DNA from 3 places in the Cobetia sp. MB87 genome. Region 2 is predicted to be linked to each of the others. Evidence: predicted binding sites of a transcription regulator. Region 2 holds the regulator's gene; each other region holds the start of a gene.
What was found. The regulator sigma-54, encoded in region 2, starts transcription at its own class of promoters, with help from an activator protein. The targets are predictions, from matches to a motif close to TGGCACNNNNNTTGCTNT.
Positions count from the first base shown of each region.

Region 1: CDPAHKCJ_RS05995 (P-II family nitrogen regulator) is a predicted target of sigma-54. The motif match lies at 2,777-2,794, and genes of this name have one in related genera.
Region 3: urtA (urea ABC transporter substrate-binding protein) is a predicted target of sigma-54. The motif match lies at 2,804-2,821, and genes of this name have one in related genera.

Region 1 is NZ_VFBC01000006.1:116,320-121,337, reverse strand. Features, by position in the region: gene CDPAHKCJ_RS06010 (ferredoxin--NADP reductase) at 1-440, shown strand, start outside; gene glnK (P-II family nitrogen regulator) at 586-924, opposite strand; gene CDPAHKCJ_RS06000 (ammonium transporter) at 1,074-2,321, opposite strand; gene CDPAHKCJ_RS05995 (P-II family nitrogen regulator) at 2,353-2,691, opposite strand; gene CDPAHKCJ_RS05990 (accessory factor UbiK family protein) at 3,129-3,503, shown strand; gene CDPAHKCJ_RS05985 (hypothetical protein) at 3,597-3,875, opposite strand.
Region 2 is NZ_VFBC01000007.1:127,122-132,139, reverse strand. Features, by position in the region: gene lptA (lipopolysaccharide transport periplasmic protein LptA) at 34-612, shown strand; gene lptB (LPS export ABC transporter ATP-binding protein) at 616-1,353, shown strand; gene CDPAHKCJ_RS06615 (RNA polymerase factor sigma-54) at 1,588-3,036, shown strand; gene raiA (ribosome-associated translation inhibitor RaiA) at 3,691-3,999, shown strand; gene CDPAHKCJ_RS06605 (PTS sugar transporter subunit IIA) at 4,009-4,479, shown strand; gene rapZ (RNase adapter RapZ) at 4,617-5,018, shown strand, end outside.
Region 3 is NZ_VFBC01000003.1:54,692-59,709, reverse strand. Features, by position in the region: gene CDPAHKCJ_RS01810 (LysR family transcriptional regulator) at 1-608, shown strand, start outside; gene CDPAHKCJ_RS01805 (methylenetetrahydrofolate reductase) at 694-1,707, opposite strand; gene CDPAHKCJ_RS01800 (methylenetetrahydrofolate reductase C-terminal domain-containing protein) at 1,704-2,168, opposite strand; gene urtA (urea ABC transporter substrate-binding protein) at 2,890-4,164, shown strand; gene urtB (urea ABC transporter permease subunit UrtB) at 4,344-5,018, shown strand, end outside.

The sequences.
Region 1 (5,018 bases), on a different contig from region 2:
TTTCCACCGGTACGGGCCTGGCGCCTTTCCTGAGCGTCATCCAGGACCCGGAAACCTACGAGCGCTATGACAAGATCATCCTGATGCACGGCGTGCGCCATGTCTCAGAGCTGGCCTATGCCGACATGATCGCGGAAGAGCTGCCCAAGCACGAGTATCTTGGCGAAGAGATCGCCGAGAAGCTGATCTACTACCCGACCGTGACGCGCGAGGAGTTCCGCAACCAGGGTCGCATCACGGACCTGGTCGAGAACGGCAAGCTGTTCGAGGACATCGGCCTGCCGCCGCTGGACCCGAAGCGCGATCGCGCCATGATCTGTGGCAGCCCGGCGATGCTCGACGACATCAGCGCCATGCTGGATGCGCGCGGCTTCGCCATCTCGCCGAAGATGGGCGTGCCGGGTGACTACGTGATCGAGCGTGCCTTTGTCGAGAAATGATCAGGTCGAGAAGTGATTCGCGAAGATCACTTATGAGCGACAAGTGCTGAAACGAAAAAACCGCAGGCCGATGGCCTGCGGTTTTTTGTGTGCTCATGTCACCCGTGGGGGCAGCACGTCAGTACCAGGGGCTTGCGCCAGAGGCTCAGACGGCGTCCTTGCCGGTCTCGCCGGTACGGATGCGGATGACCTGCTCCAGCGGTGAGACGAAGATCTTGCCGTCGCCGATCTTGCCGGTGTTGGCGACATTGGTGATCGCCTCGATCACGGAATCGATCATGGCGTCATCCACCGCGACTTCCAGCTTCACCTTGGGAAGGAAGTCGACCACGTACTCGGCACCCCGATACAGCTCGGTGTGGCCCTTCTGGCGGCCGAATCCCTTGACCTCGGTCACGGTGATACCCTGCACGCCAATCTCCGACAGGGATTCGCGCACGTCGTCGAGCTTGAATGGCTTGATGATGGCAGTGACCAGTTTCATCGTCTCTCTCCTTGGGTGATGGTGCGGGTAACGAGGCCTGCTCGTCACGCCGGTCTCTGACTCAAGCATACACCGCTTATCCAGTCAGGAAAAAAGACTCCCGCCAGGTGGCGGGAGTCTTGATGCTGCAGGTGCTGTCGCGTTCAGGCTTACTTGCGGCTGGAGGTGAATTCCGGATAGGCCTCCATACCACATTCGGCCAGATCCACACCTTCGTATTCTTCTTCCTCGCTGACGCGAATCCCCATGATGGCCTTGATGATCAGCCACACCACGAAGCTTGCGATGAACACCCAGGCGAAGATGGAGGCGGCGCCCAGCAGCTGTGCGGAGAAGGTGGCATCGTCATTGGTCAGCGGCACGGCCAGCAGACCCCAGAGGCCGACCACACCGTGCACGGAGATGGCGCCGACCGGATCATCGATCTTCAGCTTGTCGAGACCGACGATGGAGAACACGACCAGCAGACCGCCGACGGCGCCGATCAGGGTGGCAGCACCGACGCTCGGTGCCAGCGGGCCAGCGGTGATGGCAACCAGGCCAGCCAGCGCGCCGTTGAGGGCCATGGTCAGGTCAGCCTTGCGGAACCACAGACGGGCGAGGATCAGCGCGGCGATGACACCACCACAGGCAGCGGCATTGGTGTTGACGAAGACCTGAGCGACCGCGTTGGCCTCATCGATGTTGGACAGCACCAGCTCGGAGCCGCCGTTGAAGCCCAACCATCCCAGCCACAGGATGAAGGTACCCAGCGTGGCCAGCGGCAGGTTGGCGCCCGGGATGGCATTGATCTCGCCGTTCTTGCCGTACTTGCCCTTGCGAGCGCCCAGCAGCAGCACGCCTGCCAGAGCGGCGGATGCGCCGGCCATGTGCACGATGCCGGAGCCGGCGAAGTCGCTGAAGCCCGCTGCGCTCAGGAAGCCGCCGCCCCAGGTCCAGTAACCCTGCACAGGATAGATGACGCCGGTCATGACCACGGCGAAGGCCAGGAAGGCCCACAGCTTCATGCGCTCGGCGACCGCACCGGAGACGATGGACATGGCGGTAGCCACGAACACGACCTGGAAGAAGAAGTCGGAACGTGCGCTGTAGTAGATGTCGCCACCGGAAGCGATCGCTTCCTCAGCGGTATTCTCGGCACCGATCAGGAAGCCCAGGCTCGGCAGGAAGCCGCCTTCGGCGCTCGAGTACATGATGTGGTAACCGACGACCATGTACATGGTGCAGGCGATGGCGAACAGCGCCACGTTCTTGGTCAGGATCTCGGTGGTGTTCTTGGCGCGGACCAGACCGGCCTCGAGCATGGCAAAGCCGGCTGCCATCCATAGCACCAGGGCGCCACAGACCAGGAAGTAGAAGGTATCAAGTGCGTACTTGACCTCGATGATCTCGTTCATGCGGGGTTCTCCTTGTTATTGTGCGCGGGGCTCAGACAGCGTCGGCGCCGCGTTCACCGGTGCGGATACGGATGACATCGTCCAGCGGAGTGACGAACAGCTTGCCGTCGCCGATCTTGCCGCTGTTGGCCGCCTGGGTGATGGCATCCAGTACCGATTCCACACTGCTGTCATCGACAGCCACTTCAATCTTGACCTTGGGAAGGAAGTCGACGACGTACTCGGCACCGCGATAAAGCTCGGTGTGCCCCTTCTGACGTCCGAAGCCCTTCACTTCGGTGACGGTAATCCCCTGCACGCCGTTGTCGGCCAGTGCTTCTCGCACGTCGTCCAACTTGAAGGGTTTGATGATGGCGGTGATCAGTTTCATGTGCTGCCCCCGTTCGCTACCGGAATGATCATTCTTGTTAAGCATGGCCAGTCAGATGAGCTGGCGGCCTGTTCCTGACAAGTGCATCGCACGAGATGTGCCATGCGGCTGAAAATCCTTGTAACTCATCTGGTTATCGCAGGATGGATGACAGTCTTACGGCCTGTGCAAAGATGGCTGAATCCGAAGGTCACCTGGCATGCACCGTAATGGTGCTGTTTCTGCGGCTTTGGATGTGGGGGCAAGTGCTAATGTGGTGCAGATGTGTGCCTGCCGATGAGGATTGTCTGGTGCAGGACGATGCGGGGCATGCACCCGTCTCCAGGGTTGCGTATCCTTGCAGCAGGACACGACGGCCCCATGTACAGGGGTGTCATCATTTTCTGACCGGCAGTCCGCACGACGCGGCTGCCGGCCCGCAACGGCTGAGGTGCAGCATGTTCAAGAATGACGTCATCGGGCGTATGGCCCAGCAGATCGGTGAGCGCCTGCAGGATGCCTCGCATGGCCCGGAAGAGTTGCAGAAGTCCGTGCAAGGGGTGATGCGCGGTGCCTTCGACCGCATGGAACTGGTTTCGCGTGAAGACTTCGACATCATGATGGATGTGCTGACGCGCACGCGCAGCCGCGTCGAGTCGCTGGAAAAGCAGGTCATCGCCCTTGAGGCACTGCTGGAGAAGCAGGGGCTGGTGGCGGGCAACGTGCCGGCAGCCGAGCCCGCCACGCCAGTGGATGATGAGGGGGAAGCCGCGGTAGCGAAGCGTGAAGCCGCCAGTCACGCCGCGGAGATCGAGCGCCAGCGCGACGCCTGACCCCCTCAGGTGACGGCTGAATCAAAACCGCCACGCCCTTTCGGGGCGTGGCGGTTTTTTGCGTCATGGGCGCCGCTGATTCCGGGAGCGGCCTCAGGCAGTCTGGGGTCGAGTGCCCAGCATCCAGCGTACCAGACCTACCACAGACGCGATGATCCAGAAGACCTCGATCACGAAGCTGGCGAGGTTGAAATTGATGCACAGGCTGATCAACAGCAGGATCGCCCCGCTCAGATTCATCAGGTTGTAGGTCAGGCTGCGGGCATCGAGTCTGCCTATCTGCAGCAGGAAGAAGGCGCCGACGACCAGAGTGGTGCCTAGCATGCCGATCACATCCGCCAGGGGTGCCAGCGGGGCAAGCATGTCTTGCATGGGTAGTGCTCCTGAAACAAGCCGAAGTCGTCCTGAATGGCTGGCCCTTTCCGTGGGTTGGACGATTCTCTGCCGCGCATCGGCGGCGTTCCGTGAGACAGCTTGGCGGTCGTCGCGGCCAGGCCGGGACAACCGATCAAATATACCGCAGTCCCGGTCTGGCGGCACTCTTGTGGCTCTCTCGAGGACGCTATCGCCCCTGTATGAGCACTTTCTTGGTGCAGGCAGGTAGCGAGTCGGCCCCACACCATGCCCGTGTGGCGTCTGCTGGCGCTGAAATGCGCCAAAACAGGCGCTTTTGCGTGGAAAGTACTGTCACAACCACTACTTTTAATTCGCCATGAGCGTTTGTTGGCCATGTCAGCGAGCGATCCGCCTCGCCATCCCCGGGCGCGTCGCGGCGCGTGAAGCTGAAATGGCAGACGTAGTCACAGCTGCAGGGCGCCAGACGCTCTCAATCACCAGGCAGCAGTAGGCCGTCACCAAGCGCCAGGGCCTGAGACTCCAGACCCTGAGCATCAACGACTCGATGCTCGTGCAAATTCTTCGAGTGCAGTGCTTGCGCCTTATCTGACCCCTTCCCGTCAGGCGCCTCATGAGCTCTTCTGGCTCAATCTTGTCTCTGATATGGCTTTCATCGCTCGACTGAGTCGAGTGTCCAAGTACCCTGCCTGCGCTTATTGGGTTTAATTTCTGTTGGCTGGTGCTTGTGAGTTGAGGCCGGGCTGTGGGTTGCCTGGTCTGGCGTTGGCTCGCTTGTTCATCGTTGGTGTCGGTGCCTTGAATGCTGAAATTTTGAGCGCTCAAAAAATGTCCACATTCGATGATTATGTAATGTTATCCACAGCCTGTTTGTGTGTTACGTATTCAGTAATTGCGTGAGGATGGGGCGTAATGGAAGTTACGAAATAGCGGCGAATATTGTCGCCGGAATACGCATTTACAGGCGGCGCATGGCCGTGTCGTGGTGGTATGCGAAGCTTTGCGGCAATTGTCGAGTGTCCAAGCGTTGAGGCGCTCGCCTTCTGGGGAGTATGAGGTTTGCCATGCTGAGAGGGTTGGCAGCGGTGTGTGCCTTCGCGCTCATGGCAGGCCAGTGCCTGCTCCGATTGCGCCGTGCAACTGAGAGGCGGCATCACGCAG
Region 2 (5,018 bases):
CGGGCGGCGACCCCGTCATGCCAAGGAGCCACCATGACTTCCACGACTCGCAAGCCCTTGACGGCCTGTCGCCAGACCCTCAACAGCGGTGTCATGGCGCTCTGCCTGGCACTGGGCATGTCCACCTTCGCCCCGGCCGCCATGGCGCTGGACAGCGATGCCAGCCAGCCGATCAACATCGCCGCGGATGCCCTGTCTCTCGACGACAAGGCCGGTACCGCCACCTACACCGGTCAGGTGGAGATGCGCCAGGGCAGCATGAAACTCGATGCCAGCCGCGTCGATATCAGCCGCGCCGGTAGCGGCGAGATCTCGCTGGTCAAGGCCACCGGCAAGCGTGCCTACCTGGAACAGCAACCCGCGCCCGACGAGAAGCTGGTCAAGGGCTGGGCCGACACCATCCGCTACCATGCACTGGAGCGTCGCGTGGAGCTGGTCGGCAATGCGCGGCTCGAAAAAGGCGATGATACCTTCGAAGGCGGCTACGTGGAGTACTTCCTCGACAAGCGCCAGGTGAACGCCAACAACAGCAAGACGGCACAGCAGACCGAAGGCGGTCGCGTGCACATGACTCTGACGCCGCGTGGCGCCAATGCCAGCAAGGAAAACTGAGTCATGACTGCTACTCCGCGTACGCTGAGCGCTCGCCATCTGGCCAAGGCCTACAAGGGCCGCAAGGTGGTCAAGGACATCTCGCTGGAGATCCGCCAGGGCGACATCGTCGGCCTGCTGGGCCCCAACGGCGCCGGCAAGACGACCTCGTTCTACATGATCGTCGGGCTGGTGCGCGCCGATGCCGGCAACGTCTCCATCGATGACAAGGACCTCTCCGCTGCCGCCATGCATCAGCGTGCACGCGCCGGCATCGGCTATCTGCCGCAGGAGGCATCGATCTTCCGCAAGCTGTCGGTGGCCGACAACATCATGGCGATTCTGGAGACCCGCAAGGACCTGGATCGCAATGGCCGCAAGGCACGCCTTGAAGAGTTGCTCGAGGAATTCAGCATCACGCACATCCGCGCCAGCGCCGGCATGAGCCTGTCCGGCGGGGAGCGTCGACGGGTCGAGATCGCCCGGGCACTGGCCACCGAGCCGGACTTCGTGCTGCTCGATGAGCCCTTTGCCGGCGTCGACCCCATCTCGGTGGGCGAGATCAAGAGCATCGTGCGCCAACTGCGCGATCGTGGCATCGGCGTGCTGATCACCGACCACAACGTGCGCGAGACACTCGATATCTGCGATACCGCCTATATCGTCGGCGATGGCCAGATCATCGCCCACGGTGACGCGGACTCCATCCTGGCCAACCAGCAGGTGCGCGACGTCTACCTGGGCCACGAGTTCAAGCTCTAGGGTCAGCAGATACGCTGAGCCCCACCGGAGGCGAAAGCTTCAAAAGCCGCTGCGTGATTTTATCGCGTAGCGGCTTTTTCATGTCTGACATCAGACGCATGCATGACGTCCATACCACCTTGGTGGAAACATGGCATGCAAGTTGCTTGAATATTCACGGCAACCACTTGTCAGTGCCCCGAGTCACGGTATAGCGTAGTAAGCACGTTCCTTTGCCGTGAATTGACTGACTCCATGAAACCCACCCTGCAACTCCGCCTCGGCACCTCGCTGACCATGACGCCGCAGCTTCAGCAAGCGATCCAGCTGCTGCAGCTGTCGACGCTCGACCTGCGTCAGGAGATTCAGCAAGCCCTCGAGTCCAACCCCATGTTGGAGCTCGACGAGGACTACGAGTCGCTGGATGTCGTCGAGACACAGGATTCGAGCGAGATCTCCACTGCCGACTCCTCGAGCGAGATTCCCGAGGAATACCCCCTCGACAGTGACTGGTCGGACCTCTACCAGGACCACGCCGGTAGCCTGACCAGCTCCGGCAGTGGCAGCGGGAGCGAAGAAGGGCCGGACTTCGATCGCAATACCAGTGTCGAGAGCCTGCAGGACCACCTGCGCTGGCAGCTGGCGATGACCGACCTCGATGGTCGTGAACGCCAGATGGCGGAGAGCCTGATCGATGCCGTCGACGGAGCCGGCTATCTGAGCCTGTCACTCGACGAGCTGGTCGATGGCCTGCGTGGCCAGGGCCTGCCCGGCCTCAAGGCCTCCGAGCTCGAGCAGGTATTGCTGCGTCTGCAGCAATTCGACCCGACCGGCGTCTTCGCCCGTGATCTGCGCGAGTGTCTGCTGCTGCAACTGGCACTGTTACCGGATGACCTGCCGCTGCTGGCGCAGGCGCGACGCCTGGTACGTCAATTCCTCGAGGCTCTGGGCAACGATGACCGCAAGCTGCTCAAGCGCCGCCTGAGCCTTGACGATGACGAGCTGGATCACGTCATCCGCCTGGTGCGCGCGCTCGATCCGCGTCCGGCATCCGCCTGGGGCGAGCCCGCCAGCGATTACGTGATCCCTGATCTGCTGGTGCGCCATACCCGCCATGGCTGGCAGGTCGAGCTCAACCCGGAAGCGCTGCCCAAGCTGCGCATCCAACCGGAATACGCCGCGCTGATCAAGCGTGCCGACAAGTCCGCCGACAACACCTTCCTCAAGGACAACCTGCAGGAAGCGCGCTGGCTGATGAAGAGCCTGTCATCGCGCAATGACACCCTGCTCAAGGTCGGCCGCGAGATCATGGCGCGTCAGATCGACTTCCTCGAGCAAGGCGAGGAAGGCATGAAGCCGCTGATTCTGGCCAACATCGCCGAAGTGGTCGAGATGCACGAATCGACCATCTCGCGGGTCACGACCCAGAAGTATATCCACACCCCGCGCGGCGTCTTCGAGCTCAAGTTCTTCTTCTCGAGCCAGGTCGGTGGCAGTGGCAGTGGCGACGCCCACTCAAGCACCGCCATTCGTGCCCGTATCCGCAAGCTGATCGCGGAAGAGCCGGCCCGCAAGCCTCTCTCCGACTCTCGACTGGTCGATCTGCTCGCCAGCGATGGCATCGAGGTCGCACGCCGTACCGTGGCCAAGTATCGCGAAGCGATGGGCATCCCGTCCTCCAGCGAGCGCAAGCGTCTGGCCTGACGCGTCACCTGCGGCTGCCATGCCCTCACCTCTGCAATGGCAGCCGCCGCCAACTTCAAGCGCTGGATCTTCCGCTCGCCAGCTTCTGACTTCGCGGGTATCGGGCGCCTGTCGCGCGCCCTGTCACCCCGCCAACCGCTCGTCAATGCCCCATCATGGCCAATGACGGAGCACAGGATGATGGCAAAAATCTGCCGCTCCGGTAGTGCCATTCTCCGTCAATCGCATGTTTTTAAAGTCACTTTTGCGCCTGTTGCACGTGGATAACACTTGATGACCTCTCCGACAGGCCGCTTGCTCCACACAATCGAAGCGCCTGAAAGGCGACGTACATGCAGGGATTGGCGACGAAAACCCGCCTTCTTGCGCGTCTTTCACGCACCACCCATCAGACGCTGCCTTGAAGTCCACTCCGTTACCCCTCACTGAGTTGAAGACAAGCACTGAGCCACGATGCAGCGCAGCGTTGATCTTTGCGCAAAGCTTGGGCATTGTCGGTACAGACGCTCACGACATCTGACGCCACTGGCAAGGGTGCGAAAACATCACCAGACGGTGGCCGTCAAGCCTGTTGCAGAGCGTCCGATCAGGGTTTGCTCGTAGTCAAAAAGGGTTACAATTGAATGGCAACCCGCTGGATAAAGGAGCGTGTCCATGCAAGTGAATATCACCGGGCATCATGTGGAACTTACCGATCCTCTCCGCGATTACGTCAACGAGAAGCTCGCTCGCCTCGAACGGCATTACGACAACATCACCAATGTTCAGGTGACACTGTCGATCGAGAAGGAGCGCCAGCAGGCTGCCTGCACCTTGCACGCGGCAGGCGCTGACCTCCACGCCCTGGCAGAAGACCCCAACATGTACGCTGCCATCGACGCGCTCGCCGACAAGCTGGATCGCCAGCTGGTCAAACACAAGGAAAAGTCCCAGGCTCGCTCTCAGGGCACCGGGACCCGTTGACCTTCAGCCATGACACTTGATCAGATCCTTCCCCCCGAGCGCACGCTTTACGGTGTCCCCGGGGGGAGCAAGAAGCGGGTGCTTGAATTCTTCAGCACCTTCATCGCACAGAACATTCCCAGCCTGGATAGCCAGGAAGTCTTCTCGCGCCTGATCGGGCGCGAGAGACTGGGGTCGACCGGCATTGGCCACGGTGTGGCCGTGCCCCATGCACGCAGCCCGCATTGCAAGACGCCAATCGCTGCGTTTCTGAAGCTCGGTGAACCCATCGACTTCGATGCCATCGACGGAGAACCCATCGATCTGCTGTTCGTGCTGCTGGTACCTGAGGAAGCGGATGAGACCCATCTGACGCTGCTCGGGCAGGTCGCGGAATTGCTCAATTCCCCGACCAATCGCTCGGCTCTGCGCCAGGCAGACAGCCAGCGTGCACTCTTTGAGGCATTGACCCAAGCCATCGCCGAATTACCGGCGCGCTGAATGACAGGCCCGGACATCGTCCGGGCTTTCGTCTTGCTGGCCTCCCATCGGCCGACGTACAGCGCACTGATAGCGGGCAGCCTTCTGCCCCACCCCTGCATTCTTTCGACGTTGACCTCGCCCTTGGAGAGCACTTCATGAAGATCGTGATCATCAGCGGCCGCTCCGGCTCCGGGAAGTCCATCGCGCTCCAGGCGCTGGAAGATATTGGCTACTATGCCATCGACAATCTGCCCGGCATGCTGCTGGCGCCACTGGTCGATCAGCTCGAAAAGGACAGCCCGGCGCGCCGGCGCATCGCGGTTTCCATCGATGCCCGCAACCTGCCGGAAGCCTTGACCCGCTTCCCCGAATTGCTCGACAGCGTCCGCCAGAGCGGCATGGACGTCCAGGTCGTCTACCTGACCACCGATTCACGAGTGCTGCTGGAACGCTACTCGGCGACCCGTCGTCGTCACCCTCTGACGCGCGACAACGACCACACCCTGGCCGAGGCCATCGAGATCGAGCAGAAGACGCTCGCCCCCATTCGCCAGAAG
Region 3 (5,018 bases), on a different contig from region 2:
GTCTCGAAGTGACCTGCAAGATCAGCGCGTCGCTGGTGCATGATTTTCAGGAAGGCTTGCTGGACGCCGTGCTGGTGGTGCGTCACGGGCCGACCCAGACCGGGCGGCTGTTGGGGCGCGAGCGCATGGTGTGGGTGGTCGCCGAAGACCAATCCCTTGCAGACTGGGAGGTACTGCCGCTCGCGCTCAATCCGGAAGGCTGCATCTTCCGCGCGCATGCCTTCGCCGCCTTGGGGCGGGATGATCGACAGTGGGATGTGCGTTACTCGAGCCAGTCACCGACGGGCATCAATCTGCCGGTGAAGGCCGGACTGGCACTGACCGTCAAGACACCGCGCAGCGTACCCTCCGGCTGTCGTATCGTCGGCGATGACGAAGGCTTGCCGCCGCTTGGCCATGTGGAAATCGAGCTTCATCGCTCGCCGGGCCATGTCAGTGATGCGCTGAGTGACTTCTGCGATCACCTGGAAGCCATCGTCACCGGCAAGGGCAAGCTTGAGAAGGTCGAGGCATTGGAGGCGTGTTCTCAGGAAAGTCCAGAGGTCAGCCCTCAGGCTGGCGTTGAGCCAGATATCGCGACAGCGCGCGAGACAGCGACCGCTGGTTGAGCAGTAGTGCCATGCCAGCGTTGCGAGCAGGTTGAGATGGTGAGCCTGGCGGGATATCGATTCATGGATTTGACCCGGAGACATATCAGCCAATGGGCGATGTAGCACCCGGCGTGGCTTGCGGCGTGTATGGCCTACGCGCCCCCAGAATGCCCGAGCGCTGGATGATCTCGGGCACGAAGGCTTCCTGACGATGCGCCATGATATGCACGCCGCTGACACCCTCGATCTCCCGTAATTGCTGGATCATCTCGATGCAGATATCACGGCCCTCCGCCTTTTGATTCTTGGCGCCCTTGAGGCGTTCGATCACCTGGTCCGGGATATGCACGCCGGGGACGTGTCGACGCATCCACTCGGCGGTGCGTGCCGAGGCCAGTGGGCCGACGCCGGGCAGGATGAAGCATTTCTCCACCAAGCCCAGATCACGGGCGCGATGCATGAAGTCCTGAAAGCGCGGCAGGTCGAAACAGTACTGTGTCTGGATGAACTGGGCGCCGGCGGCAATCTTCTTGGCCAGTCGATGAGGGCGAAACGCGAAGGGCGGGGCGAAGGGGTTGGCGGCGGCGCCCAGGAATACCTGAGGTGCTGAGGTCAGTGACCGGCCGCTTGCGAAGGCGTGCTTGTCACGCAGTCCGGCGACGATTTCCAGCAGCGACAGGGAATCGAGATCGAACACCGGCTTGGCCTCGGGGTGATCCCCGACCTGCACACCATCGCCAGTCAGACACAGCAGGTTGCGGATGCCCAGCGCCGAGGCCCCCAGCACATCGCCCTGGATGGCGATGCGGTTTCTGTCACGACAGGAGATCTGCATCACCGTTTCATGGCCTTCGCGGGCCAGCAGGGCACACATCGCCATGCTCGACATGTGGCAGTTGGCGCCCGAGCCATCGGTGGCGTTCATGGCATCCACATGGCCGGCAAACAGCTTCGCGCGCGCATGGACGTCCTGTGGATCGGCCGAGTCGGGCGGTGCCAGCTCAGCGGTGACGGCAAACTGACCGCTTCTGAGCACTCGCTCCAGGTGACCGACGTTGCCATCTCGCTCGGCAGGTGGCGCCTGGGTGTCGTCCGGGATAGTGAGTCTGGAGGTCATTTCAGGCTCTCTCGACGCTCAGCGGCTTGCCGAGCCACGCGCAGCCAGGATGAAGTGCCCTGCAGGCGATGGTCCACTGGCAACTGCACAATCTGGAGCGCGTCGCTGTTCTTCATCCGCTGGCTGCCTTCCCAGGCTTCCACCCAGACACAGCGCTTGTCGGGCTCGACTTCACAGTTGCCGTTCTGCATGACACCGCCGCAGGGGCCGTTGCGCAGGTTCTTGGGGCAGTTCATTGAGCAGGACATGCCGGTCGAACTCAGAATGCACTGGCCACACATCTGACAGTCAAACAGCAAGCCCTTGCAGGCTTGCTCCAGCCTGGCGACGGGCTTCTCGGCGCGTGCGTAACCGACGGACTTCCACAACGGCTGCAGTTTGATGATCACCGGCTCGACGGCCTGATAGGTGAGCTCCAGCAGTCGCGCGTGACGTGCGGCCCACAGACGAATCGAATACACGCATGCCTCCTGTCAAAACCTGGCGGGGGTAACGCCCTGGGCGTTTCAAAGCGCTATCTTCGCATGGCCGCTACCCGAGCCGACATCCCGTGGGCGACAGCGTCACTATCGAAAGGCGCAGGCCAAGGCGCAGGAGACGGGCCATGAAGGACTCATTGTTCGGCGGCGAGACTTTCAATGATGAAGCTCTCCATGGCCTGCGCCGCCGGCGACAGACTTGAGACCTTGCGGCTCGCGACTCACGGGGACCTTGGCCAGCGGGATGAAGCGCAGACGCTTGTATTCTTCGGGGAACGACTGTCGTGATGCTGGTGATGGAGTGACCGTCACTTTTGCATCGTGCCTTCCCCACCTTCTCTATTGATGTATCAGAGTGCTGCCATTGATTTCGGGATAATTTTTGTCTGCACCAGTCAAGGTCATGCTTTTGACTGGTAATCTCCTCATTGCGCCATCCTGGGGGGAGTTTTGTGCACGATATTCAGTAATTCACCTGTTTGGTGCAAATGGCTGGCTGGCATATTTTTGATTGCGCATATTTGGTGCGGCTTATATTCAAAACGATATCGAGATTTCCTTTTGGCTGAACGATGGCAACGCACGGCACCGATGTTTCGTGCGATTGCCTGCTTTGCTGGCACATCAATTGCACTACCTCAGTCGGGATAACAAGTACAACAAGACACGAGGGAATGTCGTGAACAAGAAAATCGCTGCCGCAATGCTGTCCGCCTGTGTCGGTTTCTCGCTGGCCAATGTCGCCCAGGCGGAAGAGGGGCCGATCAAGGTCGGCATCCTGCATTCACTGTCCGGCACCATGGCGATCAGTGAATCGACACTGAAAGACACCATGTTGATGCTGATCGAGAAACAGAACGAGAAGGGCGGGCTGCTGGGACGCAAGCTGGAGCCCGTCGTGGTCGACCCGGCCTCCAACTGGCCGCTGTTCGCCGAGAAGGCACGTGAGCTGCTGGCGCAGGACAAGGTCGACGTGATCTTCGGCAACTGGACGTCCGTCTCGCGCAAGTCGGTGCTGCCGGTGGTCGAGGAGCTCAACGGCCTGTTGTTCTATCCAGTGCAGTATGAGGGCGAGGAGTCCTCGGAGAATGTCTTCTATACCGGGGCGGCGCCCAATCAGCAGGCGATTCCGGCAGTGGATTATCTGATGAACGACGTGGGCGTGGAGCGCTGGGTGCTGGCAGGCACGGACTATGTCTATCCGCGTACCACCAACAAGATCCTGGCCGCCTACCTCAAGTCTCACGGTGTGGCCGACGAGGATGTGATGGTCAATTACACGCCCTTCGGTCATTCCAACTGGCAGTCCATCGTCTCGGACATCAAGTCCTTCGGCAGCGCCGGCAAGAAGACGGCCGTGGTGTCCACCATCAACGGCGATGCCAATGTGCCGTTCTATCGCGAGCTGGCCAACCAGGGCATCGATGCCGAGGACATTCCGGTGGTGGCCTTCTCGGTGGGCGAGCAGGAGCTATCGGGCATCGATACCGCACCGCTGGTCGGGCATCTCGCGGCCTGGAACTACTTCATGAGCGTGGACAGCGACACCAACTACGACTTCATCGATGAGTGGATCGCCTACACCGGCAAGGAAGATGCGGTCACCAATGACCCGATGGAAGCCCACTACATTGGCTTCAACATGTGGATGGAAGCCGCTCGCAAGGCGGGCAGTGTCGAGGTCGATGCGGTCAAGGACGCCATCATCGGCGTATCCGTTCCCAACCTGACCGGCGGCTACGCCACCATGATGCCCAACCATCACATCACCAAACCGGTGCTGATCGGCGAGATCCAGGACAACGGTCAGTTTTCCGTCGTCTGGCAGACCCCTTCCACCGTGGCAGGCGATGCCTGGTCAGACTATCTGGAAGGTTCCAAGGACCTGATCAGTGACTGGCGCAAACCGATGGAGTGCGGCAACTACAACGTCGTGACCCATTCCTGTGGGGCTCAACAGAACGTCGCCACGCAATGAGGCGTAGCACGTTCTGAGAGTGAGGCGGCGCGCATGTGAACCTGCGTGCCGCCTCGCTGAGTGTCGGCTCCGAGGTCGCGACGCCCTCGGAGACCGATGACGCCTTCGCGCGTTCACCATGGATGGCCTTCTTGATGTCTATCTCCGTTGCAATGATGTTCCGCTGGTGCTGGCAGAGGATGCTGCTGATCTGTCTTCTGTCCTTCCCCCTGTTTGCCGCTGCCCAGTCCGAATCCGCGACTGGGCAGTCAGCGCGTCTGTCTGACAGCGCTGCCCAGACCTTGCTGACCCGACTTGCCGAGGCGCGCAACCCTGCCAAGCGGGACGTGATCGATGAGATCGCCGTGAGCGGCGATGCGCGCGCGCGTGGTTGGCTGGAAGCCTTCTCCTCAAGCAAGCTGGCTCGCCTCAAGAGCGGCGAGCGTTTCCTGATCATCGACAACAATCGCGGCCGCGAATGGGCCGTTTCCGACGCCCTGTCCGGCGATTCCGCCGGCAAGGTCTCGCGGCGTGAACTCGAGACACTGCGCAGCAACAACTCGCTGCGTGGGCATATCGATGGCGTGCTATCGATGATCGACCTGTCGTCCCCGGAGGCCGAGGTCAGACTCGCGGCGGCGCGCGGCCTGCGCGGCAGTGTCGATGAGGCCATGGCCGAGCGGCTGCCGAGCCTGATCGAGCAGGAAGGCGATGACACTATCCGCGACACCCTGGCGGAGGCGCTCGCCATCCAGCAGCTGGAAGCCACTGGCGACCCTGCTGCGCTGGAGACGCTGTCCGGCAGCCTGAACGCCGCCGCCATCGCCGCCATCAATGGCGCCGCGGCGAGTGATGACCCGCAGCTGGCCCAGGCC